Regions from separate parts of the Synechococcus sp. CBW1004 genome, predicted to be linked through region 3. Evidence: predicted binding sites of a transcription regulator. Region 3 holds the regulator's gene; each other region holds the start of a gene.
What was found. Region 3 encodes NtcA, which controls nitrogen genes in cyanobacteria. Its sites were predicted from a motif close to GTANCNNNNGNTAC; they were not measured.
Positions count from the first base shown of each region.

Region 1: the regulator NtcA is predicted to act here: its motif matches at 7,031-7,044, upstream of H8F25_RS10570 (MSMEG_0572/Sll0783 family nitrogen starvation response protein).
Region 2: the regulator NtcA is predicted to act here: its motif matches at 2,739-2,752, upstream of H8F25_RS15760 (ferredoxin--nitrite reductase).

Region 1 is NZ_CP060397.1:2,221,849-2,232,044, reverse strand. It holds gene atpC (ATP synthase F1 subunit epsilon) at 4-411, opposite strand; gene atpD (F0F1 ATP synthase subunit beta) at 439-1,905, opposite strand; gene groES (co-chaperone GroES) at 2,292-2,603, shown strand; gene groL (chaperonin GroEL) at 2,806-4,440, shown strand; gene rdgB (RdgB/HAM1 family non-canonical purine NTP pyrophosphatase) at 4,604-5,251, opposite strand; gene H8F25_RS10575 (MSMEG_0569 family flavin-dependent oxidoreductase) at 5,462-6,760, opposite strand; gene H8F25_RS10570 (MSMEG_0572/Sll0783 family nitrogen starvation response protein) at 7,173-7,655, shown strand; gene H8F25_RS10565 (Nit6803 family nitrilase) at 7,706-8,719, shown strand; gene H8F25_RS10560 (MSMEG_0568 family radical SAM protein) at 8,712-9,821, shown strand; gene H8F25_RS10555 (MSMEG_0567/Sll0786 family nitrogen starvation N-acetyltransferase) at 9,907-10,196, shown strand, end outside.
Region 2 is NZ_CP060397.1:3,312,854-3,323,049, reverse strand. It holds gene H8F25_RS15765 (CbiX/SirB N-terminal domain-containing protein) at 1-216, opposite strand, end outside; gene H8F25_RS15760 (ferredoxin--nitrite reductase) at 925-2,523, opposite strand; gene H8F25_RS15755 (anthranilate phosphoribosyltransferase) at 2,821-3,861, shown strand; gene H8F25_RS15745 (molybdopterin oxidoreductase family protein) at 4,405-6,654, opposite strand; gene H8F25_RS15740 (NarK family nitrate/nitrite MFS transporter) at 6,740-8,296, opposite strand; gene H8F25_RS15735 (nitrate reductase associated protein) at 8,590-8,994, shown strand; gene H8F25_RS15730 (hypothetical protein) at 9,124-9,312, shown strand; gene H8F25_RS15725 (hypothetical protein) at 9,428-9,610, opposite strand; gene H8F25_RS15720 (phosphate-starvation-inducible PsiE family protein) at 9,770-10,196, shown strand, end outside.
Region 3 is NZ_CP060397.1:2,948,769-2,958,964, forward strand. It holds gene rph (ribonuclease PH) at 74-895, shown strand; gene ntcA (global nitrogen regulator NtcA) at 1,177-1,917, shown strand; gene H8F25_RS13975 (DUF3084 domain-containing protein) at 1,966-3,222, shown strand; gene H8F25_RS13980 (resolvase) at 3,479-3,979, shown strand; gene H8F25_RS13985 (DUF3146 family protein) at 3,957-4,214, opposite strand; gene pth (aminoacyl-tRNA hydrolase) at 4,220-4,828, opposite strand; gene H8F25_RS13995 (TatA/E family twin arginine-targeting protein translocase) at 4,847-5,146, opposite strand; gene psbH (photosystem II reaction center phosphoprotein PsbH) at 5,175-5,375, opposite strand; gene psbN (photosystem II reaction center protein PsbN) at 5,496-5,642, shown strand; gene H8F25_RS14010 (glycoside hydrolase family 38 C-terminal domain-containing protein) at 5,738-9,103, opposite strand; gene H8F25_RS14015 (photosystem II reaction center protein I) at 9,321-9,440, shown strand; gene H8F25_RS14020 (DUF3769 domain-containing protein) at 10,114-10,196, shown strand, end outside.

The sequences.
Region 1 (10,196 bases), 730 kb from region 3:
TGCTCAGCTGCCGCGGCTGGCTGCGAGACGCGCACGGGCACGGGCGAGGGCCTGCTGGGCCTTCACCTTCTCAGTGCTCGAGGCCTGTCCTTCGAAGGCATCGGCGGCATGCTGGGCAGCCTCCAGTTCCTTCTCAGCAGAAGCGGCGTCGATGCGGCTGCCGAGTTCGGCGGCGTTGACGAGCACCGTGACCTGATTGGCCTCCACCTCGGCGAAACCGCCCATCAGGGCGATCGACTGCCAGGAGGAACCCTGACGAAGGCGCAGCACACCACTGTCAAGGGCGGTGAGCATCGAAACGTGACCGGTGAGGATGCCCACCTGGCCGGTGGTACTGGGAAGGATCACTTCGTCAGCGTTGTCGTCAAAGACGCTCTGGTCAGGAGCCAGAACGCGAAGAGTGAGTGTCATGGGGAGAAGCTCCGAAAGGGATGGGGATCAACCCTTGGCTTCCGCCTGGATCTTGGCCGCCTTGGCCTTCACCTCATCGATGTTGCCGACCAGATAGAAGGCGGCCTCCGGCAGATCATCGAGCTCACCGGCGAGGATCATGTTGAAGCCCTTGATGGTGTCCTCGAGCTTCACGTACTTGCCAGGCATGCCGGTGAAGATCTCAGCCACGAAGAAGGGCTGGGACAGGAACTTCTCGATCTTGCGGGCCCGGTCAACGGTGCGGCGATCCTCCTCGGAGAGTTCATCAAGGCCAAGGATGGCGATGATGTCCTGCAGCTCCTTGTAGCGCTGCAGGGTGGACTGCACAGCACGGGCGGTGCGGTAGTGCTCGTCGCCCACCACTGCCGGCTGCAGCATGGTGCTGGTGGAATCAAGGGGATCCACGGCGGGGTAGATGCCCTTGGAGGCCAGACCGCGACTGAGCACGGTGGTGGCGTCGAGGTGGGCGAAGGTGGTGGCGGGAGCCGGGTCGGTGAGGTCGTCCGCAGGCACGTAAACGGCCTGGATCGACGTGATCGAACCCTCGAGGGTGGAGGTGATGCGCTCCTGCAGCTCACCCACGTCGGTGCCCAGGGTGGGCTGGTAGCCCACAGCCGAAGGCATCCGACCCAGCAGCGCCGAAACCTCGGAGCCGGCCTGCACGAAGCGGAAGATGTTGTCGATGAACAGCAGCACGTCCTGCTTGTTCACATCACGGAAGTGCTCGGCCATGGTCAGCGCCGACAGACCAACGCGCATACGGGCGCCGGGGGGCTCGTTCATCTGGCCATAGCAGAGGGCCACCTTCGACTTGGAGAGGTCGTCGGCGTTGATCACACCGGACTCCTTGAACTCCTCGTAGAGGTCATTGCCCTCGCGGGTGCGCTCACCCACGCCACCGAACACGGACACACCGCCGTGTTCCTTGGCGATGTTGTTGATCAGCTCCTGAATCAGCACGGTCTTGCCGACGCCGGCGCCCCCGAACAGGCCGACCTTGCCGCCCTGGCGGTAAGGAGCCAGCAGGTCGATCACCTTGATGCCGGTCTCGAACACCTTGGGCTTGGTCTCCAGCTCGGTGAGCTTGGGAGCCTCACGGTGGATCGGGGCAGTGAGGGTGGTGTTGACGGGACCCTGCTCGTCGACGGGCTCACCCAGCACGTTGAAGATGCGACCCAGGGTGGCCTCACCCACGGGCACGGAGATGGGAGCGCCGGTGTCGAGGGCGGTCATGCCGCGCACAAGGCCGTCGGTGCTGCTCATCGAGACGGCGCGCACCCGGTGATCGCCCAGCAGCTGCTGAACCTCGGCGGTCAGGGCGACGTCCTGCCCGGCGGCGTTCTTGCCGGTGATGCGCAGAGCGTTGTAGATGCGGGGCAGCTTTCCGGCCGGGAACTCCACGTCGAGCACCGGGCCGATGACCTGCTTGACGATTCCTTGTGTGCCGGTCGCGGCGGGAGCAGCAGCTGCCATAGGAGAAGGAGGTGGCGGTGAGAGCCAGCGGGAGGGAATTCCCGCCTGAAGCCGGGCAACCTTACCACTCCCGCGGCCGGAGGAGCCCCGCCGCTACACCCGACCCGCCGCCGTGGCAACCCCCAGCGTCACCAGCACTCACGAAAGCTGACGCAGAGACCCGACGGCCCACCCCGGACACCCCCCGGACAACCCACGGACGGCCCCGGCAGGCCCGGTTCGGTCACCCGAACTGGCGCACAGGGCGGACAGGCTCATAAGTTGGCACTCGAAGCACGTGAGTGCCAGATCGCTCCGCCAGCCGCCATTCGGCGCTGCGCCGCCCGGCCGGGTCGGAGCCTCCCTGAGCGCACGTGTATCTTCCGCGACCAACCCATTCCTCATCCATGGCTGCTGTCTCCCTCAGCGTCTCCACGGTCAAACCGCTCGGAGATCGCATCTTTATCAAGGTGTCCGAATCCGAGGAAAAAACCGCCGGCGGCATCCTGCTGCCCGACACCGCCAAGGAAAAGCCCCAGGTCGGTGAAGTTGTGCAGGTCGGCCCCGGCAAGCGCAACGAAGACGGCTCCCGTCAGGCTCCCGAAGTGAGCGTGGGCGACAAGGTGCTCTACAGCAAGTACGCCGGCACCGACATCAAGCTCGGCACCGATGAGTACGTGCTCCTCTCCGAGAAGGACATCCTCGCCGTCGTCAACTGAGCACCGCTCAGCGTGGGCCTCTGAGCTGAGAGGCCTTGGTGGCACTGGCCGCTGAACCTCTCCAGAACACCTCAGCTGAGCTCCGGGCCCGCTGTCAGCCCATGTCTCAGGACTGCACCTTCGGCCCGGCCCATCGCACTCCCCAGGAAGTCCCATCCCGGCTTCCGTCTTCCATCCCACCCCTTTTCTTTCCGCCAATCCCATGGCCAAGCGCATCATTTACAACGAGCAGGCTCGCCGTGCGCTCGAAAAAGGCATCGACATCCTCGCCGAGTCGGTGGCCGTCACCCTCGGTCCCAAGGGCCGCAACGTGGTGCTCGAGAAGAAGTTCGGTGCTCCCCAGATCGTCAACGATGGTGTGACCATCGCCAAGGAGATCGAACTCGAGGACCACATCGAGAACACCGGCGTCGCCCTGATCCGTCAGGCCGCCTCCAAGACCAACGACGCCGCCGGTGACGGCACCACCACCGCCACCGTCCTGGCCCACGCCATGGTCAAGGCCGGCCTGCGCAACGTGGCCGCCGGCGCCAATGCCATCAGCCTCAAGCGTGGCATCGACAAGGCCTCCGAATTCCTGGTCAAGAAGATCGAGGAACACGCCAAGCCGATCAGCGACAGCAACGCCATCGCCCAGGTGGGCACCATCTCCGCCGGCAACGACGAAGAGGTGGGTCGCATGATCGCCGACGCCATGGACAAGGTCGGCAAGGAAGGCGTGATCTCCCTCGAGGAGGGCAAGTCGATGACCACCGAACTGGAGGTCACCGAAGGCATGCGCTTCGACAAGGGCTACATCTCCCCCTACTTCGCCACCGACACCGAGCGGATGGAGGCGGTGCTCGAGGATCCCTACATCTTGATCACCGACAAGAAGATCGGCCTGGTGCAGGACCTGGTGCCCGTTCTCGAGCAGATCGCCCGCACCGGCAAGCCCCTGCTGATCATTGCCGAGGACATCGAGAAGGAAGCCCTCGCCACCCTGGTGGTCAACCGCCTGCGCGGCGTCCTGAACGTGGCCGCCGTCAAGGCTCCCGGCTTCGGTGACCGCCGCAAGGCCATGCTCGAGGACATCGCCGTTCTCACCAACGGTCAGCTGATCACCGAGGACGCCGGCCTCAAGCTGGAGAACGCCAAGCTGGAGATGCTGGGCACGGCCCGCCGCATCACCATCAACAAGGACACCACCACCATCGTCGCCGAGGGCAACGAGGCTGCGGTGAAGGCCCGCTGCGAGCAGATCCGCAAGCAGATGGACGAGACCGACTCCTCCTATGACAAGGAGAAGCTGCAGGAGCGTCTGGCCAAGCTCAGCGGTGGTGTGGCCGTGGTCAAGGTGGGCGCTGCCACCGAGACCGAGATGAAAGACAAGAAGCTGCGCCTCGAGGACGCCATCAACGCCACCAAGGCGGCTGTCGAGGAGGGCATCGTCCCCGGCGGCGGCACCACCCTGGCCCACCTGGCTCCCGCCCTCGAGGAGTGGGCCACAGCCAACCTCTCCGGCGAGGAGCTGATCGGCGCCCAGATCGTGGCCTCCGCCCTCACCGCTCCCCTCAAGCGCATCGCTGAGAATGCCGGCGCCAACGGCGCCGTCGTGGCCGAGCACGTCAAGGGCAAGCCCTTCAACGAGGGCTACAACGCCGCCACCGGCGAGTACGTCGACATGCTGGCCGCCGGCATCGTCGATCCCGCCAAGGTGACCCGCTCCGGCCTGCAGAACGCCGCCTCGATCGCCGGCATGGTGCTCACCACCGAGTGCATCGTGGCCGATCTGCCCGAGAAGAAGGAAGCCGCTCCCGCCGGTGGCGGCGGCATGGGTGGCGACTTCGACTACTGATCCCAACCCGGGATCACAGTCAACGCACAACCCTGCCGGTTGTCAGCAAGCGCCCCCTCGGGGGCGCTTTTTTTTGGGAAGGCAAGCACCCCTGCATTGGAGCATCGCCAGAATCCACGGCCTCCCGGCTCTAGCCACCGAGCCTGCGTTCAGGGCAAGACCTTCAGATCGCCGCCATCGCGGCCTCGCCCTCCAGGAGCTGCCGCAGCCGCGGCTCGAGCAAGGCGAAGGCACGGCCGCGGTGACCGATGGAGGCCTTGGTGGCCTTGTCCATCTCGGCGAAGCTCAGGCCCAGTTCCGGCACGAAGAACACCGGGTCGTAGCCGAAGCCGCCCTCCCCGCGGGGGGCCTCCAGGATCTCGCCGGGGCAAGTGCCCTCCACCTCCAGGCGGATCCTGCCGCTGGGATCGGCCACCGCCAGGGCGGCGGTGAAGTGGGCGGTGCGGTCGGGCGGCAGACCAGCGCTGGCACGGCGACCATCGGCTGCGGCCAGTTCCCGCAGCAGGCGCGCGATCCGCGCCGTGTCGCTGTCCGCGTAGCGGGCCGACTGCACGCCGGGGGCCCCCTCCAGGGCCGTGACGCTCAGTCCCGAGTCATCCGCCAGGGCCCAGCAGCCGCTGGCGCGAGCCACGGCCGTGGCCTTGAGGCGTGCATTCTCGGCGAAGGAGGTGCCTGTCTCCTCCACCTCCAGCCCCTCAGGCTGGCTGCGGATCTCGAGGGGGAGCTCCGCCAGCAGAGCGGCGAATTCGCGGATCTTGCCGGCATTGCCGCTGGCAATCACCAGGGGGAGGGGCGCACTGCCAGAGGCCATCCGGGTCGGGGAGATCTGCGCGTCAGCATGCCCGACCCGCTGGCGGCCAGGGCAGCCACGGCAGGCATGAGGTCTGCCAGGTGGCGGCTGCCTTTCGCCCCTGACGCCAAGGCGCCAAGCGGACCAGGGAGGCGCGGGTTTCCTGGCGCTGCACACGGCGGATCGGGCCGGCCGCTCAGCCCAGCGATCACAACCGGGAAGCCGTCCCGGTCAGGAGCCGAGCAGCGCCGTGCACTCCAGCCGCTCCTGGCTGGCGTCACGACGGGCCACCCGCAGGCTGATCAAAGCCGCCAGATGCTCGGCGTCGTCGGCCACGCCGCAGAAACGCCCCGATCCCCAGGTATGCAGCCAGGGCAGGCCAAGGAAATAGAGACCGGGACTCTGGGTGACACCGCGCTCATGGACCGGCTGACCCGACCCGTCGAACACCGGCACGTCGATCCAGCGGAAGTCGGAGCGATAGCCCGTGCACCAGATCACCGCCGCCAGGGGCGTGGCGGACAGATCCAGCCCCGGATCGTCGCCGGGGGGCGGCTCCCAGCAGGGGGAGTAAGGCGCCTCGCTGGGCGCTGCGATGCCCTGCTGCTGAATCCAGCTGTCGATGCTGCTGCGGATGCGGCAATACACCGCATCGGCCTGATCGAGGTTGGCGGCCAGGTTGTTCTCGAAGGCGATGTGGCCCGGACCGATCGCCAGCAGGCGGCCGTGCAGCCGCATGCCCTCGCAGGCCCGGGCGCGCAGGTCGATCTCCCGTCCCCCGTCGCGGCCGGTGAGGTAGTGGTTGGTCTTGGCACGCACAGCCCTGGGGTCGCTGTGTTCGCTGATCGGCATGGCGTAGTAGCCCATGCGATCGAGCCAGTCGACCACGTCGCGGCCGCGGTAGCGGCGGGGGGAACGGGGGGCGGAACCGACGCTGAGATGCACCTCGCGGCCCTCGAGGAACAGGTCTTCAGCGATCTGGCAGCCCGACTGGCCGCTGCCGACCACCAGCACCGGACCTGGCGGTAACGCAGCGGCACTGCGATAGTCGCGGGCGTCCAGCTGCAGAACACCGGCCGGCAGGCGCGGTGCCTGGGGATGGCGGCGCGGCCGGTGATAACCGCCGGTGGCCACCACCACGTGGTCAGCCTCGATCTCGCCTTCGCTGGTGCCCAGGCGGTAGGCCGAGCCGTTCTGCACCAGCCGATCGACACTCACCCCCTCACGCACCTCAGCGCCGACGTGCGCGGCGAAGCGCTGCAGATAGGCCACGATCTCCTGCTTGCCCATGAAGCCATGCGGATCGGAGCCGTCGTAGGGGAAGCCCGGCAGCCGGCACTGCCAGTTGGGCGTCACCAGACAGAAGGAATCCCAGCGCTGCTGATCCCAGGCGTAGCCGATGCGGTGTTTCTCGAGCAGGAGCGGCCGGATGCCGCGCTGCTGCAGGGCCTGAGCCACCGAGAGGCCGGCCTGACCGGCGCCGACCACCACGACGGATCGGCGTGAACTGGGGCTGAAGCGACTGGACACGGCAGACAACCGGGGGAGAGGGACGAACGGGAGAGGCAGAGCCAGACGGGCCAACGGCCTGACACGGGAGACCCCGGGCAACCGGCTGAGCCACGCCCTGCCTGAGCGGGACGGATGCGAGGAAGACTCAGCCGATGGAAGGAACCGCGACGCCTGAGGGCATCCGCAAGGCGAGGACGCCAGTGATGCCCAACAGGGCTGAATGCGCCGGGTACGGATTCAGGAAATGGACCTGATCAACGATCATGCGGGCAACAACCTTCTGCCTCTGTAGCCGTTGACACCGACAACGAGTTCGACCGTTTTTGCGGCGACTCACGGACCACCCACCCGCGATTCGGTCGCATCGGCGACAAATCAAACGACGACCCAGCAGCAAAGCTTCACACGCCATTTCGACGCCCTAGTCCTCATGCCTGCCGTCACCCGCCCCGCCAACCAGCCGGGCGATTTTCTCGTTGACTATGAGGAAAAGGTTTTTCCCGATGTCAAAGCAGAACCCGGCGAAAAGGCGCTGATCACCTTTCACACCGTCGCCTTCGAAGGTTCGATCGGACTGGTGAATCTGCTGCAGGGCAGCCGCCTGATCAACAAGGGCTTCGAGACCTCGATCCTGCTCTACGGACCCGGCGTCACCCTCGGCGTGCAGCGCGGTTTTCCGAAGCTGGGCGATGCCGCCTTCGACGGCCATCTCAATTTCAACGCCCGCCTGCAGAAGTTCATGGATCAGGGCGGCAAGGTGTACGCCTGCCGCTTCGCCCTCCAGGCCCTCTACGGCCATGGTGAAGCGGCCCTGATGCCCGGCATCCGGCCGATCAACCCGCTTGATGTTCTCGATCTGGTGCTGATGCACCGCAAGGAAGGGGCCTTCATTCTCGATACCTGGACCCTCTGACCCCTTCGCCTTGATCGTCATCACTGATCACCTGCGCTGACTGTTCTGCCATGGCCAGCACCATCACCGTCGCCGCGGCCCAGATCCGGCCGGTTCTGTTTTCTCTGGAGGGCTCCGTGGCGCGGGTGCTCGCCGCCATGGCGGAGGCAGCCGCCTCCGGGGTCGAGTTGATCGTCTTTCCGGAGACGTTTCTGCCCTACTACCCCTATTTCTCCTTCGTCGAGCCGCCCGTGCGCATGGGCCGCTCCCACCTGGCCCTCTACGAGCAGGCAGTGACCGTTCCCGGTCCCGCCATCGACACGATCGCAGCCGCCGCCCGCCAGCACGGCATGCATGTTCTGCTCGGCATCAACGAACGCGACGGCGGCAGCCTCTACAACACCCAGCTGCTGATCGACGCCAACGGCACGATCGTGCTCAAACGCCGCAAGATCACGCCCACCTATCACGAGCGGATGGTGTGGGGCCAGGGCGACGGGGCGGGCCTCCAGGTGGTGCCCACATCCATCGGCAGGATCGGGGCCCTCGCCTGCTGGGAGCACTACAACCCCCTGGCGCGCTTCGCGCTGATGACCCAGGGGGAGGAACTCCACTGCGCCCAGTTCCCGGGCTCCCTGGTGGGGCCGATCTTCAGCGAACAGACGGCGGTGACGATGCGCCACCACGCCCTCGAGGCCGGCTGCTTCGTGATCTGCTCCACCGCCTGGCTTCACCCCGACGATCACGCCGCGATCACACCGGATGCCTCTCTCCATGCCGCCTTCCAGGGCGGCTGCCACACGGCCGTGATCAGCCCCGAGGGCCGCTACCTGGCCGGGCCGCTGCCGGAGGGGGAGGGGCTGGCGATCGCCGAACTGGACCGCTCCCTGATCACCAAACGCAAACGCATGATGGACAGCGTCGGCCACTACAGCCGCCCCGATCTTCTGGGCCTGCGCCTCAACGCCGAACCGGCCGCCCAGGTGAGCGCGATGGGCGCTCCACCCCTGGGCCATCCCGAGGCTGCGGCCCGCCTGCCGGATATCGCGACCCCGGCCCCGGCAGGGGAGGTGAGTCATGTCTGAGCTCGGCCGCCTCGTGACCGAACTGCAGGTGCGCGGCGTGGTGGATCCGGCCCTCGCGGGCGCCCCGATCGCAGGCAACAGCGGCCGCCGCGGTGGTGCCGGCCCCTCCGACCACCGCGCTCTGACCTTCGGCGACACCACGGTGATGGTGCCCGTCTACAACGCCACCGCCCAGGAGTCGCCCTACCGCCTGGCAGCCGAGGCCGGCGGCGGCGTGGCCCTTGAGGAGCGCGGCGGCGAACGGCTGAACGGCCTCAGCGCACCGCCGGAGCCTCGCTTCTACGGCCTCCGCACCGACGACGGCATCCCCTACCGCTCGATCGCCCTGCTGCATGGCCGCGATGTGCTGGCCACCACCCTGCTGCAGACGTGCATCCGCTTCCGGGACCGGCGCGACTCATGCCAGTTCTGCGCCATCGAGCAGTCTCTCGAGGACGGCCGCACCGTGGTGCGCAAGACCCCCGAGCAGGTGGCCGAAGTGGCCGAAGCGGCGGTGCGCCTCGATGGCATTCGCCAGCTGGTGATGACCACCGGCACCCCCAACAGCGACGACCGCGGCGCACGGCTGATGGCCGAGACCGCCGCGGCCGTGAAGCGGCGCGTGGCGATCCCGATCCAGGCCCAGTGCGAACCGCCGGAGGATCCGCAGTGGTATGCCCACATGAAGGAATCCGGCGTCGACAGCCTGGGGATGCACCTGGAGGTGGTGGAGCCCGAGGTGCGCCGCCGCATCCTGCCCGGCAAGTCCGAGCTGCCCCTGGAGCGGTACTTCGAGGCCTTTGAGCAGGCCGTGGCGGTGTTCGGACGCGGCCAGGTGAGCACCTACCTGCTGGCCGGCCTGGGGGACAGCGCCGACTCCCTGATCACCTGCAGCGAACGGCTGATCGAGCTGGGCGTCTACCCGTTTGTGGTGCCCTTCGTGCCGATCGCCGGCACGCCGCTGGAGGGCCATCCGGCCCCCACCACCGACTTCATGGTGGAGATCTATGCGGCGGTGGCGGCACGGCTGCGCGTCTCCGATCTCCGCAGCGATCAGATGAGCGCCGGCTGCGCCAAGTGCGGCGCCTGCTCGGCCCTGTCGCTGTTCGAGAAGGCGCCATGAGGGTCGCCGCAGCCGCCCGTAGGCCCGGGTCCCACCTGTCCCCTGCCCATTCACTCTCCACTGCCACCCCGCTCTAGATACCCCGATGGTCTTCCTGGATCCAGCCAGCGAGGCCGCCAGCGGCAGCCTCAGCACGGCCCCGGCGAGTTTCACCCCCTCGGTGCGCTGGGGCATCGCTGTCGATGCCGACGACTTTCAGCTTTCGCCCACCGCCAGTTCGCCGAGCTTCTCGTTCCACCTGCTGCGGCGGCGCAGCCCGCTGATTCCCAGCTACTGGGACCTGCGCAGCGCGATCTTCTGCGAGGAGCAGCACCTGTTCGAGCAGAGCGACCGCGATGCGCTCGACGAGCGGGCCTACCCGATCGCCGCGGTGAA
Region 2 (10,196 bases), 360 kb from region 3:
AAGCCGGCAGGCCATGCCCCCATCGAGATGGGGGGCCAGGACGGCGATGAGGTCGGCCTGAAGGGAGATCTCCCCGAGCTCGATAGCCACCACCCAGCTCGCGGCGTCGAGGAGGGCCTGACGCCGGAGCCGCTGCAACGCCGCCCAGCGTCCCGGATCCCCGACCGGAGGCAGATCCGCCGGGGTCGGTGGCAAGACGGCAACCGGCGGTTTCATGGCGGAGGTTCCAGCCTGTGGTTTCACCATGGCAGATGTGGCGGTCGGTCATCGAAGTGGGACGATCAGCACCGGCCTGGGAACCGCCGGAGCTTCAGCACAAGAAGCTGAGGTCAGCGGCACGCACGCAGTGGAGGTGCCTGCAATGAAAGGCGAGGCACTGAAGTGGAGGGCGGCGGCTGATCGGACGCGCGAACGGTCTGACACGGGCCGCCTGGAGGCAGACGATCAGGCGATGGGGATGTAGATCAGGATGTGACCCCAGCACGACGAATCGATGCACTGAAGGGTGGTGACGACCGATGCCTTTCCTGAAGCCATCACATCCGAAGAACCGTCCCCTCCTCGATCGAGAGCAGTCCGTCGAACACGGCTCCGGTGAACTGCACAGGCGTGAGCTACGCCGGGCTCCGCACCTCCGGGACCGTCCCTGTGCGGACATCGAAGCCGGCGCTGGGTACAGCGGCCCGTAAGGAGCAGAAACTGGTGTTCCTGCTTCCACGACAGCTGGTGAATGCCGAGATCATCCACACCGACCAGGACCGAGGGAGCCGCTCTGGCAGGACGCGGCTGCTCTTGGGCGGGTCCCCGACCGGAACAAGGCGCTCCTGGATGGCGTCAGCGACCACAACGACATGCAAGTGATGGTGACGCTCGATCGTCGTCTGAAGATCCGGCACACCGCGAGCGGCCGTCGGTTCTTCTGGTTCATCTGGCGACGCGCGGCCGAGCTCCGTGGTGCTCCACCAGCAGCACCTCCAGCGCATCGACAAGCTGGCTGAGCGGCACCCCCTTGTGGTGCAGCTCAGCCAGCTTCGGCTCGGGCCCCATCGACCCGCCCAGATAGATCTTCGCCGCCTCGACCATGCAGCCGTCCTGGCGTGCCTTGGCCCCCATCAGCCCGATCTGTCCCATGTAGGGCTGACCGCAGGCGTTGGGACAGCCCGTCCAGTGCAAGCGGATACCGTGGGGCAACGACAGACGCGACTCCAGTTCCTCGACCACCTGCTGGGCCGTGGTCTTGGTGGGGATGAGAGCGAAGCTGCAGTAGCGATTGCCGGTGCAGCTCACCGCCTCCGCCATCAGCGGTCCGGGATCGCGGCGGAAACGGTGGTGCAGGGCGGGGTGATCCAGTTCAGCGCAGAGCGGTTGGAGCGACTCCTGCGGCACCGAGGCGATCAGCACGTTCTGGCTCTCGCTGAAGCGCAGCTCGCCCGTGCCGTGGCGCCGAGCGAGATCGGCCAGGGCGAACATGCCCTCGCCATCCAACCTCCCCATCGGCACGTTCAGCCCGACCCAGTACAACCCTGGCTGCTTCTGGGTCTGGATGCCACAGATGTCGCGCGGCGGACGGCAGACCAGATGGCTGCCGTCATGGGGGAGGGCCAGGCTGCGGGCCTGCTCACCGGCGAGCTCCACCAGCTCCTGCAGCACCTCTTCTCGATAGGCATCCAGGCCCATCGCCTCGATCAGATACCAGAGGCGTGTGCGAGTGCGCACCCTCCGATCGCCGCAGCGGGAGAAGTGGCGCACCAGCGCCAGGGTGAAGTCAGGCAACAGTTCCGCTGGAACCCAGACACCCAGTGGAACCGCCAGCTCATTGCGCTGGCCGGAGAAGAAGCCTCCGACCATCACACTGAAGCCCAGGGCGCCATCGACCTGACGACGGGCCGGCAGGAAGGCAAGATCGTTGTGGAGCAGGAAGCTGTCGGGGGCGCCGCCCACGGCCACGTTGAACTTGCGCGGCAGGTTGCGGGGCCCGTGCGGGCCGAGCAGGTTCGTCTGGATCGCGTCCACCAGCGGCCGGGTATCGACGAACTCCTCCGGGTCGAGGCCGGCCAGGGGGTTGCCGGTGATATTGCGGGGGTTGTCGTGGCCCGACTGGCGACTGGTCAGCCCCACGGCCGCCATCGCGGCCAGCAACGGCGGCATGTCCTCAAGGAGCAGTCCTCGCAGCTGCAGGTTCTGGCGAGTGGTGATGTCGGCACTGCCGTGCTCGCCGCACCGATCCACAACCTCGGCGAGGACCTCGAGCTGATCGGAGCGAATCACGCCGTTGGGCAGACGCAGTCGCACCATGAAGCGCCCGGGGGTGACGGGCCGGAAGAAGATGCCCAGCCACTTGAGCCGGATCGTGAGCGTGGCCTCATCGAGAGTCTCCCAGCCCTGGGCGGCTAGCTCCGCCAGCCGCGGCTCCAGCTCCAGACCGCAGAGCTCGGCTTTGGCCTGCTCGATCTTGCTGAGCGGCGGCTGGTTGGGCGCCATCGAGGCTGGGGGCGCATCGGCGGGAACTTCGGAGCGATTCATGGAGTGGCACGTCAGGACGCTGGAACTTCACCCTGCCCAGGCCGCTCCTAACGAATGGAATGCGGTTGGGCCCAGGTCAGCGTCAATGAGAGCTACGCCGCCGGGAGCGGATTGAATGCCAGGCCGAGCTGATGACCGCGGCAAAGACCTGACGTCACTTGGGCTCCTTTGACAGGAGACAATCTGGATTGTGCAACCCCGTTATTCGTTTCCGTGTCGCAACCGCTACCGAGCAAGCGGACCACGCCGCAGAGCGCAATCGCTGACGCGGTTACGTCCGACCGGCAGCAACGGCGGCTGGCGGCACTCGGACCAGAGCGAGCCCGATTCCGCGAGCTGATCGCCAAGGTGGGCAGCGGCGAACACACCAGCACCGGGCTGAGCCGCGACGAAGCCCGTGAAGCGATGGACCTGATGCTGGGGGGCAAGGCGAGCGAGGCCCAGATGGGAGCCTTCCTGATCGCCCACCGGATCCGGCGGCCGCTGCCGATCGAACTCACCGGCATGATCGACAGTTACCGGAACCACGGCCCAGTGCTGGAAACTCCGGGGCGTCGGGCCCTCTGCTTCGGCGTGCCTTACGACGGGCGCAGCCGCACCGCACCGTTGCTGCCGCTGACCGCCCTGGTGCTGGCCAGTGCGGGGGTGCCCGTGGTGCTGCACGGCGGCGATCCGATGCCGGTCAAATTCGGCGTCACCCTGGCCGAACTGTTCAGGTCCATCGGCATCAACTGGCAAGGCCTCAGCCTGACAGCGGTGCAGGAGCGCCTGGAGCTGCACAATCTGGCGCTCACCCATCAGCCCGACCATTTCGCCGCCGCCGATCGACTGTTGCCGGTTCGCGACGCGATCGGCAAGCGGCCGCCGGTGGCGAGCCTGGAGCTGCTGTGGACCCCCCACCGAGGTGAGCACCTGCTGGTGAGCGGCTTCGTGCACCCGCCCACCGAGAAGCGGGCCTGGGAAGCCCTCGCAGCCGCCGAGGAGACCGATGTGGTGACCGTGAAGGGCCTGGAAGGGTCCGCCGACCTGCCCACAAGCCGGGCGGGCATCACCGCGCGGCTGCGGGCTGATGCAGCGCCGGAGCGGATCCTGCTGCATCCACGCGACCACGGCCTTCATGGCAACGAGGTGGCCTGGCAGAACCTGGAAACCTGGCAAGGGCAGGCTCTGGCAGCCCTCAGAGGAGCAGGCCCCCTTGCCGAGCCTCTGCGCTGGAATGTGGCCGCTTATCTCTGGCTGGCTGGCCTGCACCCTTCACTTCACCAGGCCCTGGAGCAGTCCAATGCGCTGTTGGCAGCCCGTTGCGGAGAAGGGCATCGCAGCAGGCTGCTCGCCTGACTCCCCCGCTGGAGGAATTCCGTTCTGGTGGACAATCCTGACAGCCATTGACTTCAGGGCTGGCCCAGCGTTTGCCAAAGGGCGGCCTGATGCGCCAAAACAGGTTCAATCCGGACGCTGGCCGGAGCCACGACCGCATCACCTGGTGCATAGCTGCGAACCAACTGCACGGCCAGGGATGCCACAACGAAAGCACCGAGGAAACCGGCAGACACAGCCAGAGGACTGCGTCCTGTGATCCCTGCTGCCACCTGCCTTGCCATGAGTCAGACTTCGATTGCTGACTCCACTATTGCCGCGCTTCCATCAGGAAGTCAGTCGCGGGATCAGAAAGTGTTACAAGGCTTACAGACAGAGCAGAGGCAGCGGTTTTCGTCCGGGCATTCGGATCCGAAGCAATCCAGCCATGGCAGAGGCCCAGGCTCATTCCCAGCACGATGGCCAGACGCATGACTCGCTACAAAGAAAAAGAAATCCTGTAGGAGCGTCGAGGTCATCGCTGCATCGATTCACACCGATCAGGAAACCAGCTCTGCAGCCTTCTCAGGCTCTGCTGCGAGCAGAAGCATGACCATCTCGAAACAGACGGCGCAACAATTCCAGACGGCCCTGACTGTGCTCCGTGGGCTTCACCACCGACACCGCCGGAGCCACGATCACGGCAGCCGCCTTCAGTTCCGGCTGCCCGGAGATGGGACAGGACTGTTCATGCATCAGAACATTGACCTCACAGGCCGATTCCTGGCTGAACCCCCAGTGCATCGGCAGAAACACCGAACCGGGGCGAATGCGGTCGCTCACCAGCACCTTGGCGGTGACGCTGCCACGCCTTGAGCTCACGGCCGCCAGCTCGCCATGCATCACCCCGAAGCGCTTGGCGTCATCGGGGTGAATCTCGAGCAGCGGCTCGGGATGCATGGTCTGCAGGCGCTCAACCTTGGCCGTGCGCGTCATCGTGTGCCACTGCCCCAGATAGCGGCCCACCGTGAGCACAAGGGGATAGATCGCACAGGGGGGCTCCGCCAGGCCCATCACAGCGTCAGCCACAAAGCGAGCGCGCCCTGATGGGGTGGGGAAGCAGGCATCGCCATACAGCCGCTTTGAACCACCGCAGGGCTCGCTGCCCTGCGGGAAGGGCCACTGCTGCGGACCATGTTCCACGAGGAGCCCATGACTCAACCCGGACACATCACAGACCCGGCCGGCCGTGAGAGCAGCGAATTCCGCATACACTTCCGCAGCGGAACCATAGCTGAACTGATGCTCGAATCCGAGCCGCCGTCCCAGCTCAGCGAACACCTCCCAGTCAGGCCGGCTCTGACCATGGCGGGGGCGGTAGGAGGGGCAGTAAGTGACACGCCTCTCGGAGTTGGTCATGGCCCCAGCCTTCTCACTCCACTGACTGGAAGGCAGCAGCAGATGGGCATAATGCGAGGTTTCAGTATCAGCATAAGCCTCGCTCACCACCACCAGCTGACAGCTTGCTATCGCGCCCTTCACCCGCTCGAGGTTGGGCAGACTGACCAAAGGATTGGTGGCCACCACCCACCACAGATCAAGCTCCCCGCGCTCCATCGCCTCGATCTGCTGCCAGGCCGACAGCCCCCTAGCCGATGCAATCGACCCGGGGGGGAAGCCCCAGGCTTTCTCAACCTCAGCGCGGTGCTCGTCATTGACCACAAGGCGATAGCCCGGCAGCAAGTGGGCCAGACCGCCGGCTTCACGACCTCCCATGGCATTGGGCTGCCCCGTGAGCGAAAAGGGCCCGGCGCCGGGTTTGCCGATCTGCCCGGTGAGCAGGTGCAGGTTGATCAACCCGCACACCACCGCCGTGCCCTCGCGTCGCTGGTTCACGCCCATCGACCAAAGGCTGAGAATCCGATCCCGCATCGCCCAGAGGGCAGCCACCTCCCTGAGCTGCTGCTCGGTGATGCCACAGATCTGGGTCGTGCGGGCCGGCGTGGCCTCGGCGATCAGCTGGGCAAACTCCGACAGTCCTTCGGTGGCCTCCTCGATAAAGTCGGCATCGAAGCCGCTGACCTCCAACACCAGATGGGCAAGGCCATGCAACAGGGCAAGGTCGGTGCCCGGACGGATGGCCAGATGGTGATCGGCGGCCTTGGTGGTGTCAGTGGAACGGGGATCCACGACCACCACAGTCACGTCCCTGGGATTGCGTTTCTTGCGCTTGAGCAGCCGCTGAAACAGCACCGGATGGCACTCGGCGGTGTTGGTGCCGATCAGAAAAGCCACGCTGCAGTGATCGAGATCGTCGTAGCAGCAGGGAGGCCCGTCGGAGCCGAAGCTGCGGGTGTAGCCCGCCACCGCCGAGCTCATGCAGAGGCGGGAATTGGCATCGAAGTTGTTGGTGCCAAGTGCTCCCTTGAGCAGCTTCTGGGCGAGGTAATAGTCCTCGGTGTGGAACTGCCCGGAGCCATACATGGCGATGGCCCGCGGCCCCTTGCCGGCCAGGGTGCTGCGGATACGCCACTCCAGGAGCTCCAAAGCCTGGTCCCAGCCGATCGCCCGGAATTCCTGGTCTAGACCTGCGCGATACAGCGGTTGCGTGAGTCGCCCCCTGGCCAGGGTCTCCCCCACCGTGGCTCCCTTGATGCACACCTGGCCGAGGCTGGATGGATGCCGGCGATCGCCGCGGGCGGTCCAGATCGGGTTACCATCTGAATCGCGCTTCACTGCCTGACCAGGCTGTGCTGGCGGCATGAGCTCCAGGCCGCAACCTACCCCGCAGTAGGGACACTGACTGCGCACACTGTCGGCAGACGAATCGGTCATCAACAATGGAAAGCTGAGCGGAACAAACAGCGAAGGGGGCGCCTCAGGGCACCCCCGCGACTAATTACACGCACCGCAGCTGAGATCACACCCGAGCCAGAGACACTTCGTCGGCATGTTCATCAGCGAAGGATCCCTTGGGTTCCCTGAGGAAGAAGTAGCAGAGAAGACCCACCACCAGGCCAGCGATGCCAAGGATCTGGAAGAAAGCGCTGTTGGAGGCGGCCACGATCTCGGCGCTGGGCTCGGCTGAATCGCCACCCATCCAGACGGGAAGCAGGCTGAAGATGGTGAGATAGGCCACAGCTCCGACATTGCCGTAAGCACCTACCATGCCGGCGATCTGACCGGTGACTCTCTTCTTCACCAGGGGGACCATCGCGAAGGTGGCGCCCTCACCCGCCTGCACAAAGAAGGAGCAGGCCATGGTGAGCAGAACTGCGATGGCGATGCCAGCTGTACCAGTGAAGGCGCCAGGCTTGATCATGCTCATGACCAGATAACCGAATCCGAGACCAACGGTGAGGAAACCCATCGTGTTCTTGCGGCTGCCCATGCGGTCGGAGATCAGGCCTCCACCTGGGCGCGCCACGAGATTCACGAAGGCATAGCAGGAGGCCAGGATTCCAGCCGTGGCCTTGGGCAAGTCGAAGGTGCTCTCGAAGAAGGCGGGCAACATCGAAACCACCGCAAGCTCGGAACCAAAGTTCACAATATAGGTGAGCTCAAGAATGGCTACCTGCTTGAACTCGTAGCGATCCTCTTTGGAGTAGGTCTTGTTGCCGAGGATGAGGTCGCGGTTGGTGCGGACAATACCCCAGGTCTGGAAAGCAAACCAGATGAGCACCAAGACCATGCCGATCGTGTAGCCAGTCGCATCGAGGAATTTCACCTTCTGCAATCGCCACACCAACACTGCAAGAATGACAGCAAACGGCACATTCATCCCGAGAAGACCCCAGAAATCCCTCAGAGAAGTGACCTCAAGACCAGCAGACTTGGCCGGCTTCTGGTAAGCTTTACCGGGGGGAGTATCGGTTATATTGGCATAGTAGATGAAACCGTAGACGGCTGAGATGACACCGGTAAGCGCAATGGCGCCGCGCCAGTTAAGAATTTCGCCAGTGGGCAGCTCAAAGCCTCCGGAAAACGAAAGCCACCCAGCCACAATCACCATGGTCAGAGCAGAGAAAGCGGATCCGAAGTTTCCCCAACCTCCATAGACGCCTTCAGCCAGGCCGATTTCCTTAGGGGGGAACCATTCCGCCACCATCCGGATACCAATCACAAAGCCGGCGCCCACGATGGAGAGAAGTAGACGGGCTACGACCAGTTGGCTGAAGTCCTGAGCGGCAGAAAACATCAGACAAGGAATCGCGGCAAAGACCAGCAATGTGGAATAAGTGATGCGCGGTCCAAACTTATCGAGGAGCATCCCGATCAGGATGCGGGCCGGCACGGTGAGGGCAACGTTGCAGATTGCCAGGGTACGGATCTGCGGCACAGACAGACCAAAATCGGCCTTGATCGTGGTTGCCAGGGGAGCAAGATTGAACCAGACAACAAATGTCAGAAAAAAGGCGAACCAGGTGAGATGAAGTGTTCGATATCTACCCTGGAGCGACCAAAGATCGCTTAACATAAAAAATGCGCGATTGAGGGTAAGGTCCCTGGCCCTCAAAACGAACGCGACCGGGCGATGGCTGTGACGGCGCATATGCAAACCGTCTGTTGATTACACCACCCTGCCCTGCGAGACCATTGTGGCTATTGCTACGGAAGGTGAACCTGGCACCACGACCCATCGGACGCATGAGCCGCCATCCGACCACACTGGGATCATCTCGTCACAGGTTCATAGCCCTGAGCCCCTCTCACGCCAGCACCTGCTTCGGCTTTGAGGCCGACTTCACGGCCGAACTGCGCTGCATTCCGATGGCGGTCCGGCGCAAGCTCGATCTTGCCGGCGTGAAGCTCAAGCTGCAGCACTGGAGTGAGCTGAGCCCCGCCGAACGGTCCCAGCTGCTGACCTGGCCCGACGATGCCGCGGCGATCGAAGCGCTTCACCGGCACCTGCTCGCCCGAACGGAAACTCTGGGGCCGGGCCGGGCCCGGGAACTGCCGCGCCCCTCAGCGGAACCCTGGCAGCAGAGGGAGCGTGTGCCGGAATTGCTGGCCGCCTCCTGCGCCCAGCTGGGCCTCCCCCTGCGGACGGACGGCTGGGCTGGGCTCAACGAGCTGCAGCGCTTCGCGCTGGTGAAGCTCAGCCATCCCGGCCACGAACACCGCAATCTGCCGCGGGCTCTGGCCGAGTTCGGCCTGCTGGAGCAGGAAGCTTGAGCGATGCGCCGCTGAGGGAGCTCCTGCACTGCTGCATGCTCTGCGGCAGCGGGAGACGGAGGACGGGAGCAACAAGGCCCTGCTCACCCTCGCCGAGGGCGGCACCTGGCTGGAGTGCACACTCAGCTGGTGGCGAAGCTGTGGCGGCGGATCAACCTGACCTTGCTGAGCCGCTACCAGCACCACCTGGAGTGTGCCGAGATGCTGCCGAACCCGGCGGTGATCTGCGCCATTGCCGATAAGGCTCCCTGGGAAGGGCCGCTGCTGACGCCTCACCGGCGATTGCCGGGCCATACCGACCAATCCGTGCAGCACTGACCCGTCGACATTCCGGGGCAGGGTCTCGAGACCCTCCACACTGCACGAGACGGGCGGAGACGGACCGGATCCACCTAGCCCACGACGGCCTGCGATCCCAGCCCCCGCTGGGCCTCTACCCGTTACAGGCCTTCTCCCATCGAACCTGTGGCGTCCAGGCTGGCCAGGGCACCTCAAGATCCATCAACCCAGTGGCGTGGGTGGTGATGACAGCGCGATCAAGACCCTCTCGCTCGGGCACCAGGTAGCCGACGGCGCACTGCAGGGCCATGCCGATCAGCGGCCGGGAGAGCGACATCACAGCAGGGGAACCATCACTGCCACGGCTGTGGCGGCAGCCGGGCGCTGCCCCGAGGCGAGCGGCTGGACCCATCAGACCTATCAGCCAAGCCAATCAATCAAGCATTGACCCATAAGCAGAGGCCCCGTAATTTTGCGGGCCAACCGAGCCGAGCTGATGACGATCTCACCTCTGACAACCGATGAACGTGCCGAGGCCTCCCTTCTCCAACCGGGACGCGCCGCTCCGCCCGGAGAGGCCGTCCAGCCTGATCCGACCGCGGCGCCGCCTCCCTTCTCGCGCGTGCCGTGGCACCAGCAGTTCCGCCGGCCGCAGATCGTTCAGGCTCTCGAAGCGGTGCAGGATCTGATCGCTGTCTCGCTGTGCCTGGGACTCTTCTGCGTGATGGCACTGCAACTGAAGGGCATCTTCGCCTCCCTGCTCAGCAAGCCGCAGTTTCACGCCATCACCGCCGATATTCTCTTCATCCTGATCCTGGTGGAGCTGTTCCGCCTGCTGATCATCTATCTGCAGGAACAGCGGGTGTCGATCGGTGTGTCGGTCGAGATCGCGATCGTGTCGGTGCTGCGCGAAGTGATTGTCA
Region 3 (10,196 bases):
TGCACACCACCGGTGGCGCAAACAGACGTACCACCGCGGCGGCCTAGCCTGCCTGCAGCCGCCCCGTCTGTCCTTGATCCCGTCCGTTCCGCCGGTCTCGCCGCCCTGGCCTGAATCCAGCAGCGACGTCGCAGGCGAGGGGCCTGCCACCACGGCCGAGGCCCCCGGTCCACGCCGGGACGGCCGTGCTGCCGATGACCAGCGGCCGGTGCGCATCGTCTGGGATCCGATGGGGTTCGCGCTCAGCTCGCTGACGATCGAGACCGGCCGCACCCGGGTGCTCTGCAGCGTGTGTCTGGAGGAGGATCTGCCCCGTTGGCGGCGGGGCTCCGGCAGCGGCTGGCTCAGCGCCGAATACCGGCTGCTGCCGGCCTCCACCCCCAGCCGCCAGCCGCGCGAGCTGATGAAGCTCTCCGGTCGCACCCAGGAGATCCAGCGCCTGATCGGCCGCAGCCTGCGGGCCAGCCTCGATCTCGCGGCCCTCGGAGAGCGAAGCCTCCTGGTGGACTGCGACGTGCTCCAGGCCGACGCCGGCACCCGCACCGCCGCGATCACGGGCGCCTGGCTGGCGGTGGCCGCCGCGCTCGAGCGTCTGCAGCGCCGGGGCGTGCTCAGCGCCTCCCCCCTGCGTCAGCAGGTGGCCGCCATCTCGGTGGGGTTGGTCGAGGGCCAGCCCCTGCTGGATCTGGACTACAGCGAGGACAGCCGCGCCGACGTGGATCTCAACGTGGTGATGGACGGAGAGCAGCGTCTGCTGGAGATCCAGGGCACCGCGGAGGGCGCCCCGTTCAGCCGAGGCCAGCTCGACGCCCTGCTGGATCTGGCCGGTGTCGGCATCGCCCGGCTGCAGGAGCTGCAGCGCCGGGCGCTCACCGAGGCGGCGCCGGCTGCCTGAGGCGGGCATACCCCCTCCCCAGGCCCCGGAGGCCCTGGCGCCCGGGATTCACCTGTCGGGTCACTGCCGGTGGCCGGCATCGAGGCTGGTGCCCGGCACTCCCGTCGCCAGAGCCAGGAGGGCGCGTCGGCAGCAGGCGTTCAGGTGGCCTGCGCCGTCCTGGCTGGCGCTTCCACCGTCGTGCGGGTTGTCGCCGCTGCTGCCTCGGCGGCAAACCGTGTGGGTTGCTACAAGGCATGGGCGGAACGATCCGTAGCTTCCGATCACTTCAAGCCCTGCCGATGGTCGGCGCCACCCGCGGGTTCAGCCGCTACGCCAATACTCCTTCCACGGGCACCCCTGGGGCCGGTCTCACCGCCCCCGGCGCGCCGCCTCCGAGCACCACCCTCGCGGAGGTGATCCGCTCCCTTGCGGGCAGCAGTGTCGAATCGGTGGAGCGGGGCAAGACGATCTTCTTCCCCGGTGATCCCGCTGAGCGGGTCTACCTGTTGCGTCGTGGCGCCGTCCGCCTGTCGCGCGTCTACGAATCGGGCGAGGAGATCACTGTGGCTCTGCTGCGTGAGAACAGTCTGTTCGGAGTGTTATCGCTGCTCACCGGCCAGCGATCGGATCGCTTCTATCACGCGATCGCCTTCACGCGGGTCGAGATGATCACCGCTCCCGCCACCTCGGTGCGGCGCGCCATCGAGCAGGACGCCAGCGTCGGCCTGCTGCTGCTGCAGGGCCTCTCCTCGCGCATCCTGCAGACCGAAACGATGATCGAGACGCTCACCCACCGCGACATGAGTTCGCGGCTGGTGAGCTTCCTGTTGGTGCTCTGCCGCGATTTCGGCGTCCCGAGCAGCGAGGGCATCACCATTGATCTGCGCCTCTCCCACCAGGCCATCGCCGAGGCGATCGGCTCCACCCGCGTCACGATCACCCGCCTGCTGGGAGATCTGCGCAACGAGGGCCTGCTGCAGATCGACCGCAAGAAGATCACAGTGTTCGACCCCATCGCTCTGGCGAAACGGTTCAGCTGAAGCCCCTCCGGGGCCGGCAGGGATACTGGGGCGTTCCTGGAGGAGGGTGTGTCCGGCTGGCTGCTGATCCTGGCGTTGCTCGTGCTGGGCGGTGTCCTCTCCACCCTCGGCGACAGGCTGGGCAGCACGGTGGGCAAGGCCCGGCTCAGCCTCCTGGGGCTGCGGCCGAAGAACACCGCCGTCGTGATCACCGCTCTCACCGGCGCCCTGATCAGTGCCGTCTCGCTCGGGCTGATGCTGCTGGTGAGCGAGCGGCTGCGGGTGGGGCTGTTCGAGCTCGACCAGCTGCAGGAGCGTCTGCATCAGAGCCGCATGGCCCTCGAGCGCAGCAGTGCGGACCTGCGCCGCAGTCAGGCGGAGCTCTCACGCGCCGAGCAGGGGCGCCGCCAGGCTGTGAGCGGTCGTCAGCAGGCCCTGGCCAGCCAGCGGAGCGCCGAGCGGCAGCTCGCCCAGGCCACCAGTCGCGTGGCCAGCCTGCGCCAGGAGCTGCAGCCCCTGCAGCGCCAGCGGGCACGTCTGGAGAGCGAGCGCAGCCGCCTCAGCCGTGAGGTGCGCGGCCGCGACGCCGAGATCCGCCGCAATGAGGCCGAGCTGCAGCGGGTGCGCCAGCGCATCGCCGCCGGTGAGCAGGAGCTCAAGCAGCTCGAGAACAATGTCATCGCCCTGCGGCGCGGCGATGTCGTCATCGCCAGCGGTCAGCCCCTGGCGACAGCGAAGGTCCGCCTGGAGCGGGCCGGTCAGGCCCGCGAGGTGATCGACGCGCTGCTCCAGCAGGCCAACCTCGTCGCCTTCCAGCGGCTGCTGCCTGGGCAGAAGCCGGATCGCCAGATCCTGCTGGTGCCCCGCAACGACATCAACCGGCTCTCGTCGCTGCTGGCCCAGCGCGGCACCTGGGTGGTGAGCATCCTCTCCGCCAGCAATGTGCTGCGCGGGGAACAGCGGGTGCTCGCCTTCGCCGAGCTGCGCCCCAACCGTCAGGTGACGCGCCAGGGCGAGGTGCTCGCCCGCACCACCCTCGACGGCGATGAGCGTGGGGCGGAGCTGGTGCGCAGCCGCCTCAACCTGCTGCTGGCCGCCGCCTTCGCCAAGGTGCAGCGCCAGGGGACCCTGGTGGATGGCCTTCAGTTCGATGTGAACGACTTCAACGAGCTGGGCCGTGCGCTGGCCGAACGCCCCGTCGGCCAGGAGGCCAACCTCGAGGCCGTGGCCCGCGTGGATGCGGACACCCCGGATCCGATCGTCGTCGAGCTGCGCTGGGTGGGGCTTCGTGCCGGGGGTGACGGCAGGCCTCAGCGATCGCAGTGACCGTCTGGCGGCGGGTCGCGGCCGCTGGCGTGGCCGTGACAACGCTCCGGGCGGCGCACACTCGGGTGGCTTCGCGCTCGCCCGTGGCAATGGCTTGTGGGGGCGTGTGCCTGCGGTGGAGGTGCCCTGCGGACTCGGATGGTCGATGCAGGTCAGCGGCTGCCGCTGCCCCACGGGACAGTCAGGATCGATCCGTGTGCCGCGGCCCCCAGGGTGGCGGGTCTGCCGTCCTTCGTTGCGTCGCCAGCTCAGGCTCATGGTTCCCGCCGCCTTCACTCCCCGCCGCGATCCCGGCGCCGCGATCCCCTCCGAGGGGCCGCTGGCCGGCCTGGATCCTGGACGCAGCAAGTGCGGTCTGGTGCTGAGCGATCCGCAACGCCGCCGTATCCGTGTGGCCCGGGTGCTGCCGCCGGAGGCGGCCTGGCAGGAGCTGCAGCGCTGGCGAAGGCAGGACGGGCTGGTGGCGGTGGTGCTCGGGGATGGCACCGGTTCGCAGGCCTGGCAGGCGCGCCTGACCCCGTTGCTGCCGGTCTGTCTGGTGGAGGAACGGGGCACGACGCTGGCCGCCCGAGAACGCTTCTGGCAGCTCGAACCGCCTCGGGGCTGGCGTCGCCTGCTGCCGGCGGGGCTGCGGCAGCCCCCGCGCGACTGGGATGACGTGGTGGCCCAACTGCTGCTGGAGCGGTATCTGGGCCATCCGCTCGAGCGTTGCGAGGCTGATGGGCTGCCTCCGATCAGAACTTCGCCCGCACGGTGAAGGCGTAGTCGCCACCGGGTTCGAGCTGATAGTCGGCGCGCAGCAGGAAGCGAAGCAGGGCGTCCTGGATCAGGGCCCGCCCCAGCGAGGGCTCCACGCGCAGCTCGCCCCGGTCAAAGGCCCAGCAGAAGCTCCACTGGAACCCGCCGGCGATCACCTCTCCCTCCAGCACCGCCGGGCGGAAGCTGCGGCGCAGCACGCGCAGCTGGGCATGGGTGGTCGGCAGCCGGGCCATGCCCTTCAGGATGCCTGCTCGCTGATCCGGAAACCGTTCAGCCGGTTGCCGGCCCGCTCGAGGCCCTGACGGCGGATCAGATCCACGCCCGTGAGCACCTCGTCGAGCACCTGATCCAGGATCGGCCGCTCCTCGGCGTTGAACCGTCCCAGCACGTGGGACACGGTGCGCTCGCGCCGCTGGCTGGGGTCTCCGGCCGGGGCACCGATGCCGATCCGCAGCCGTGCGAAGGCCTCCGTCCCCAGATGGGCGATGGTGCTGCGCAGACCGTTGTGGCCCCCGGCACTGCCCGAGGCCCGCAGGCGCAACCGGCCGAAGGGCAGATCCATGTCGTCGACGATCACCAGGAGCTGCTGGGGGGTGAGGCCGAACCAGTCGAGAGCGGCACGGATCGAGCGGCCGCTGTCGTTCATGTAGGTCTGGGGCTTGAGCAGTCGCACACGCCGGGCGCCGCTGCCGACGTCGGCGAGCAGCCCATGCAGCCGGCCCTGCTGGCGGTAGCTGCCACGTTCGTGCTCCACGAGACGATCGAGGGCGAGAAAGCCGACGTTGTGGCGGGTGTCGCTATAGCGATCGCCGGGATTCCCCAGGCCGACGAGCAGTTGCAGATCCAAGCGTGGCCAGACAGGAGCTCAGCTGGCTGAGGCGCCGCTGGGGGACGAGGCTTCGGTCGCTGCCGAGTTGGCGACGGTGGCTGTCCCGACTTCGGCGGCAGCGGTTGTGGTGGCGGCTGCCTGCGACTGAGAGGACTCCGGCGTGGCGTCCAGAGCGGTGCGGAACTGCTCTTCGAAACCCTGGGAGGCGGACTGGAGGCCCTTGAGGGTGCGTCCCAGGGTCTTGCCCAGTTCGGGCAGGCGCTTGGGGCCGAACACAAGCAGAGCGATGGCGGCGATCACCGCCATTTCCGGCAGGCCGATACCGAAGACGTTCATGGGAGAGAGGGTGCCGCCGCGGGCGGAATCAGCCGATGCCGTTCCAGTTGACGTTGATGCCTTCGAGAAGCAGCGACTTGTTGTACAGCTGCAGGATCACCAACAGGAACACCAGGAACAGCGCCATGAACACGCCCATCACCGGGGTGGTGCCCCAGCCCGGGACCACCTTGCCGTACTCGGAGTTCAGCGGACGCAGGATGTCTCCCAGGCGGGTGCGTTGAGCCATGGCCGATCGAAGCTCTCAGGCTGGAGGTCGTGGCCGGTAGTGTACGAGCCTCGGCGGCCCCTTCGTTGGGCCTGTCGAGAGTTGTGACGCTCCCGCTGCCTTTCCCCCCCCCCGTACCCCATGGATCCCTCCAGCACCTCTCCGGCCCTGTCCGTGGCGATTGCGGTGCTGGTGGTGCTGCTGGCTCTGACCGGTTTCGGGATCTACACCGCCTTCGGGCCCCCGTCGCGGGGTCTCACCGACCCCTTCGACGACCACGACGACTGAAGCTGGCTTCAGGCCCTGCCTGCTCCAGGGCGCCAAAGCGGTCGGGGTTCTGTATCAGGTCTCCCCTGCCCACTCCGCTCCAGGGCTGGCTGTGGTCAGGCTTCTGGCTCACAGACGATCCGCCAGCAGCAGAGCTCCCACGGGCGGATGAGCAGCGGATCAGCGCCGGTCGGCTCCGGCGTCGGCTGATCCAGTGCGTCGACCCGCTGCAGCACCCGCCAGGGAGCGGGCAGCCGCAGCCGGTGACGGCAGGGGCCCTCGTTCTGCACGGTGAGGATCAGCGCCGCCGGTTCCTCCTGCGGCTGCGAGAGCAGCGCCATGGGCTCCACCCCGGCCATCGGCCCGGCTGCACGCAGGCCCACGAGGCGCAGGTCGGCCTCCAACGCCGGGAATCCCGGCCAGGCGCCTCGCCGGCGTGACGTAAGCGCTGGTTGCATCGACGCCTCGGGTCTTGGCGGGGGCACGGACGCTGCCTGCGCCCCGGCGCTCCTGGTTCTGCAGGCTGTCTTGGCCTCCGTGCTCTGCTCGGCCGTGCGCTCCTCCGGAGGGTGGGCCGGTCGCAGCCACAGCGGCTCGCGCAGTCGCCTCGCCTCCTTGGGCACCCCGGCCTGTCTCCAGCCGCCCGAAGCGGGCATCAGGGCCAGGCGCTGGCGCTGCCAGCCGTTGTCGGCGCCCGGATCAGGCCAGGTGGGAGCCCGCAGCAGGGAAACCGTCAGCCGCTCCGCTCCAGCCGAGACCCCCTGAGGACCATCGAGCAGCACCGCCAGCTCCGGGGCGGCGATCCAGCTCAGGGCCGTGACCTCCCAGCGGGCCTGCTCCCGCGGTGTGCGCGGCTCCGCCGGGCGCTCGAGCACGCCACCGGTGCAATCCGCCGCCCAGCGGGGCTGGGGGGCCGCCAGGGGAATCTCCAGCTGCAGCAGCTCATGGCGCTGCCGCCACCGCACGCTCAGCATCAGTTCGAGGGCGGGGCTGCCCGCCAGCAGGCGCAGGCTCAGCCGCAGATGGCTCCCGCCGCACCGTCCCCGCCAGACCAGCTCGGCGCACAGGGGGCCGTCGGCCTGCACGGTCGGGCCCGGCTGCCAGTTCCATGCGAGCGGATGGTCGCGATGATCGGGAGCCAGGTCCCAGGCATCCCAGAATTCGCCCTGATCGCGCCAACGGCACCAGCGCAGCGGGGCGCCGAGCAACGCCCGGCCCGTGGCGTCCCACAGCTGCTCCACGCCCTCGGCTCCGCAGCGGGCGCTCACCAGGCCATTGCCCAGTCGCCAGCACCCCTCTCCTTCCGCGGTGAGGGTCACCGGCCCTTCGATCGGCAGGGGGGCCGCCACCTCGCCTGCCGCCGCGCGCGAGCGCCGCAGGGCCAGGGCAGAGACGCCGGCCTCCAGCGGCAGCTGCACCCAGACGCCCCCCTCTCGGGCGGGCTGGCCCTTCAGAGCCCTGCCGCTCCTGGGGCCGCTGGCCAGCCGCCAGAGTCCTGCGGGCAGGCGACGGCAGCGCGGCGCCGCTGCCAGGGGGTGCAGCTGGGCCACCCACCATCCCTCTGAGGTGGGGAGCCTTGCCGCTCCTGGTCGCGGCGGACTCTGGTGATCATCGCTGGGGTGCAGGGACTCGACGGCTGGCCCCGGCTCCGCTGCGGGCCAGTCCGCCTGCGCCTCCAGTCCGGCGAGAAGGGCCAGATCGCGCTGGCGTCGGGCCTGCCGTCGCGCCGCCCGCCACTCCGGTTCCGCCTGCTCGAACACCTCCGGGATCGAGGTGCCCGGCAGGATGTCGTGGAACTGCTGGAACAGCAGCGGCCGCCAGTCGACCGGCGCCACCGCGGCGCTGTGACGACGATGCTGCTCGCCGGATAGGGAGGGGCGTCGCGGTATCTCGACTCCGCGGGACAGGTCATCCGCAGCCATGGCTTCCCTCCCTTGGGCCGCGCTGGCGTCGTGAGCGCCCACCGCCTGTGGTTCCGGGAGCCGTTGTGGCGCTCCGGCAGAAGCGTCGCTGCACGGCCGGGTTTCGCTCCGTGCCGCCAGGGGGTCGGCGATGCCCATGCTCCGCAGCAGCGCCCGGGCCAGCTCGGCTTCCCGCAACAGGCGCTCCAGGGTGCGGTTGTGACGTTTCTGGTCGGGGCGGCTGGTGGCGCAGCCGCGGTGCAGCTCCAGATACAGCTCATCGCGCCAGACCGGCAGCCGCGGAACCAGTGGCTCCAGCTGCGCCAGGTGTTCGCGCAGGGTGCCGTGCTGCAGCGGCGCCATCGCCGGCTGCCGCTGCCAGAGCGCCAGCTGCGCGAGCATCTCGGCGGTGGGTCCGCCGCCGTGATCCCCCACCCCCGGCAGCCACAGCAGTTCCCCCACGCCGCTGATCCGCTGCCACGTCAGGCGCTGGCTCTCGATCGCCACCGGGTCGCCGTCGGTGCCGATCGGCGCGGTCATCAGGGCCAGGAGCTCGGCGCCGCAGCGGCTGCGCCAGCGGAACAGCCGATGGGGGAAGGGATGGGTGGCGTTCCAGGCCAGCTTGTGGGTGCAGAACCAGCGCACGCCCGTGCCGCTGGCGACCGCCGGGAGGCCGGCGGCGAAGCCGAAGCTGTCGGGCAGCCAGGCCAGCTCGTGGCGCCACTCCGGAAAGGCGCGGCGGCTGTACCCCTGGCCCAGCTGGAACTGCCGCAGCAACGAAGGCGTCTCGATCAGCTGGCAGTCGCTTTCCACCCAGGGGCCATTGAGGGGTTCCCAGCGCCCCTGGCGCATCGCCGTGCGGATACGCGCGAAGAGGGCCGGTCGATGCCGCTCCAGCCAGGCGTAGAGCGCCGGGGTGGAGTGGCCGAAGCGCAGCTCCGGCCAGCGCTCCATCAGCTCCAGGACTGAGCGGAAGGTGCGCTCCGCCGCCTGCCAGGTGTCGGCCACCGGCCACAGCCAGGCCAGATCGAGGTGGGCATGGCCCAGCAGCCGCACCGAGCCACCGCCGGGGCCTGGTGACAGCCCCCGCTCGCGCCGCAGATCCTCCAGCTCGGCCACCACCGGGCGGAGCAGGCCGTGGGGATCGGCCGGATCGTCGGGCTCCAGCTCCAGGCGGCTGTGGATCAGAGCACCGTCGTCATGGAGGGGGCTGGTCAGCCGCAGCTCCAGCTCCAGGGGCTCGCCCTGCCACCAGCGCGGTGGCAGGGGCCAGCGGCAGGCGGTGTCGAACAGGTCGCCGCGGTGCACGCAGACCCCATCGACGATCAGCTCGGCGGCCTCGGCCCACCAGCGGAGGCACAGGCGTGCCACGGCGCTGCCGGCGAGCTCGCGCCACTCCTCCGGCCGTTCCAGCCGCCAGCGCAACCGCAGCAGCTGAGCGCCCCGGGGCCAGATGATCAGCCCCCGCGCCGCCCAGTCGGGCCTGTGCAGGCGGCCCCAGGGAGTCTCCAGGGCACTGGCGCCGTCCTGCCGCGGCGGCTGGGGCTGCCAGAGGGGCTGGAGGTCGAGGCGGGTCAGCAACGGGGAACGTGAATGAAACGTTTCAATCCGAACCTCACAGGGGCGATCCTGGCCGCCCCCGCAGCGGCTCGGCTATTCAAGACCCATAGGATGCTGCGGTTGTCATCGGCCAGCCCGGACCCGCTCCTCCGCGAACGGGTCACCCGCCCGGGGTCCCGTCGGGATCCCTGAGGGCCATGGCCGCTCTCCGCCACTTCCTGCCAACCGCCGGACAGTCATGCTCGCTCTCAAGATCTCGGTTTATTCGGTCGTTTTCTTTTTCATCGGGATCTTCGTCTTCGGCTTCCTGGCCAGCGATCCGAGCCGTACCCCCAGCCGCAAGGACCTCGAGGATTGAACGTCCTCGCGCGGACGTGATCCGGGCGCCCTGGTGGCCAGCGGCCATCAGGGCGCCCTTGCTGTGATCGGCTGAGCGGCAGGGTCTGCCGCCCCTGACGACGCTGCATCCTCCCTGTTCCTGACGCGCGCATTTTGGGCGGGCCGATCCGGTCCCCCGAACCGGCCCTTGGCTCCCCCCTGATCAGCGAGCGCGTGGCAGGATCCCAGCGATTCGCTCCCACGCCCGGCTTCCTGTGCCCTTTCCCCGACGGACTGTTCCAGGGGCTGTGGCGGCCGCCGGATTCGGCCTGGCGTGGGTGAATCCCGTGCTTGCGCTCCCCGCGCTCGACCCCCGAGCTGCGGCCCCGGAGCTTCCAGGCGGTGCGGCTCCGCCCCTCACTGTGCTCGCACCGTCCGGTGTCGAGGCAATGAACGCTCCCGGCGATGGGGCTGCACCTCCGAATCCCCGTGCGGCTTCGGCTGCATCGGGCTCGGCCGCGGCCCTGGCCGGCCTCCCGTCCGCCTCGCAGGTCGAACCCCTGCCGCTCCAGGCGCCCGTCGGCCTTCCCGCCCCCGATGCAGCGGCGCCTCCGGCACCCCCTCTTCCAGCGGCGGACCCCGCGACGGTTCTTTCCGACGCCGCGGTCGCGGCGCCTCCTCCGGAGTCACGACCTCCCGTTGTGGCGCCGGGGGTGCCCCTGGACCTTGAACTGCGCGCCGATCGCCAGGGCTATGACGCCCAGCTGCGCCGCTTCGTCAGCACCGGCAATGTCAC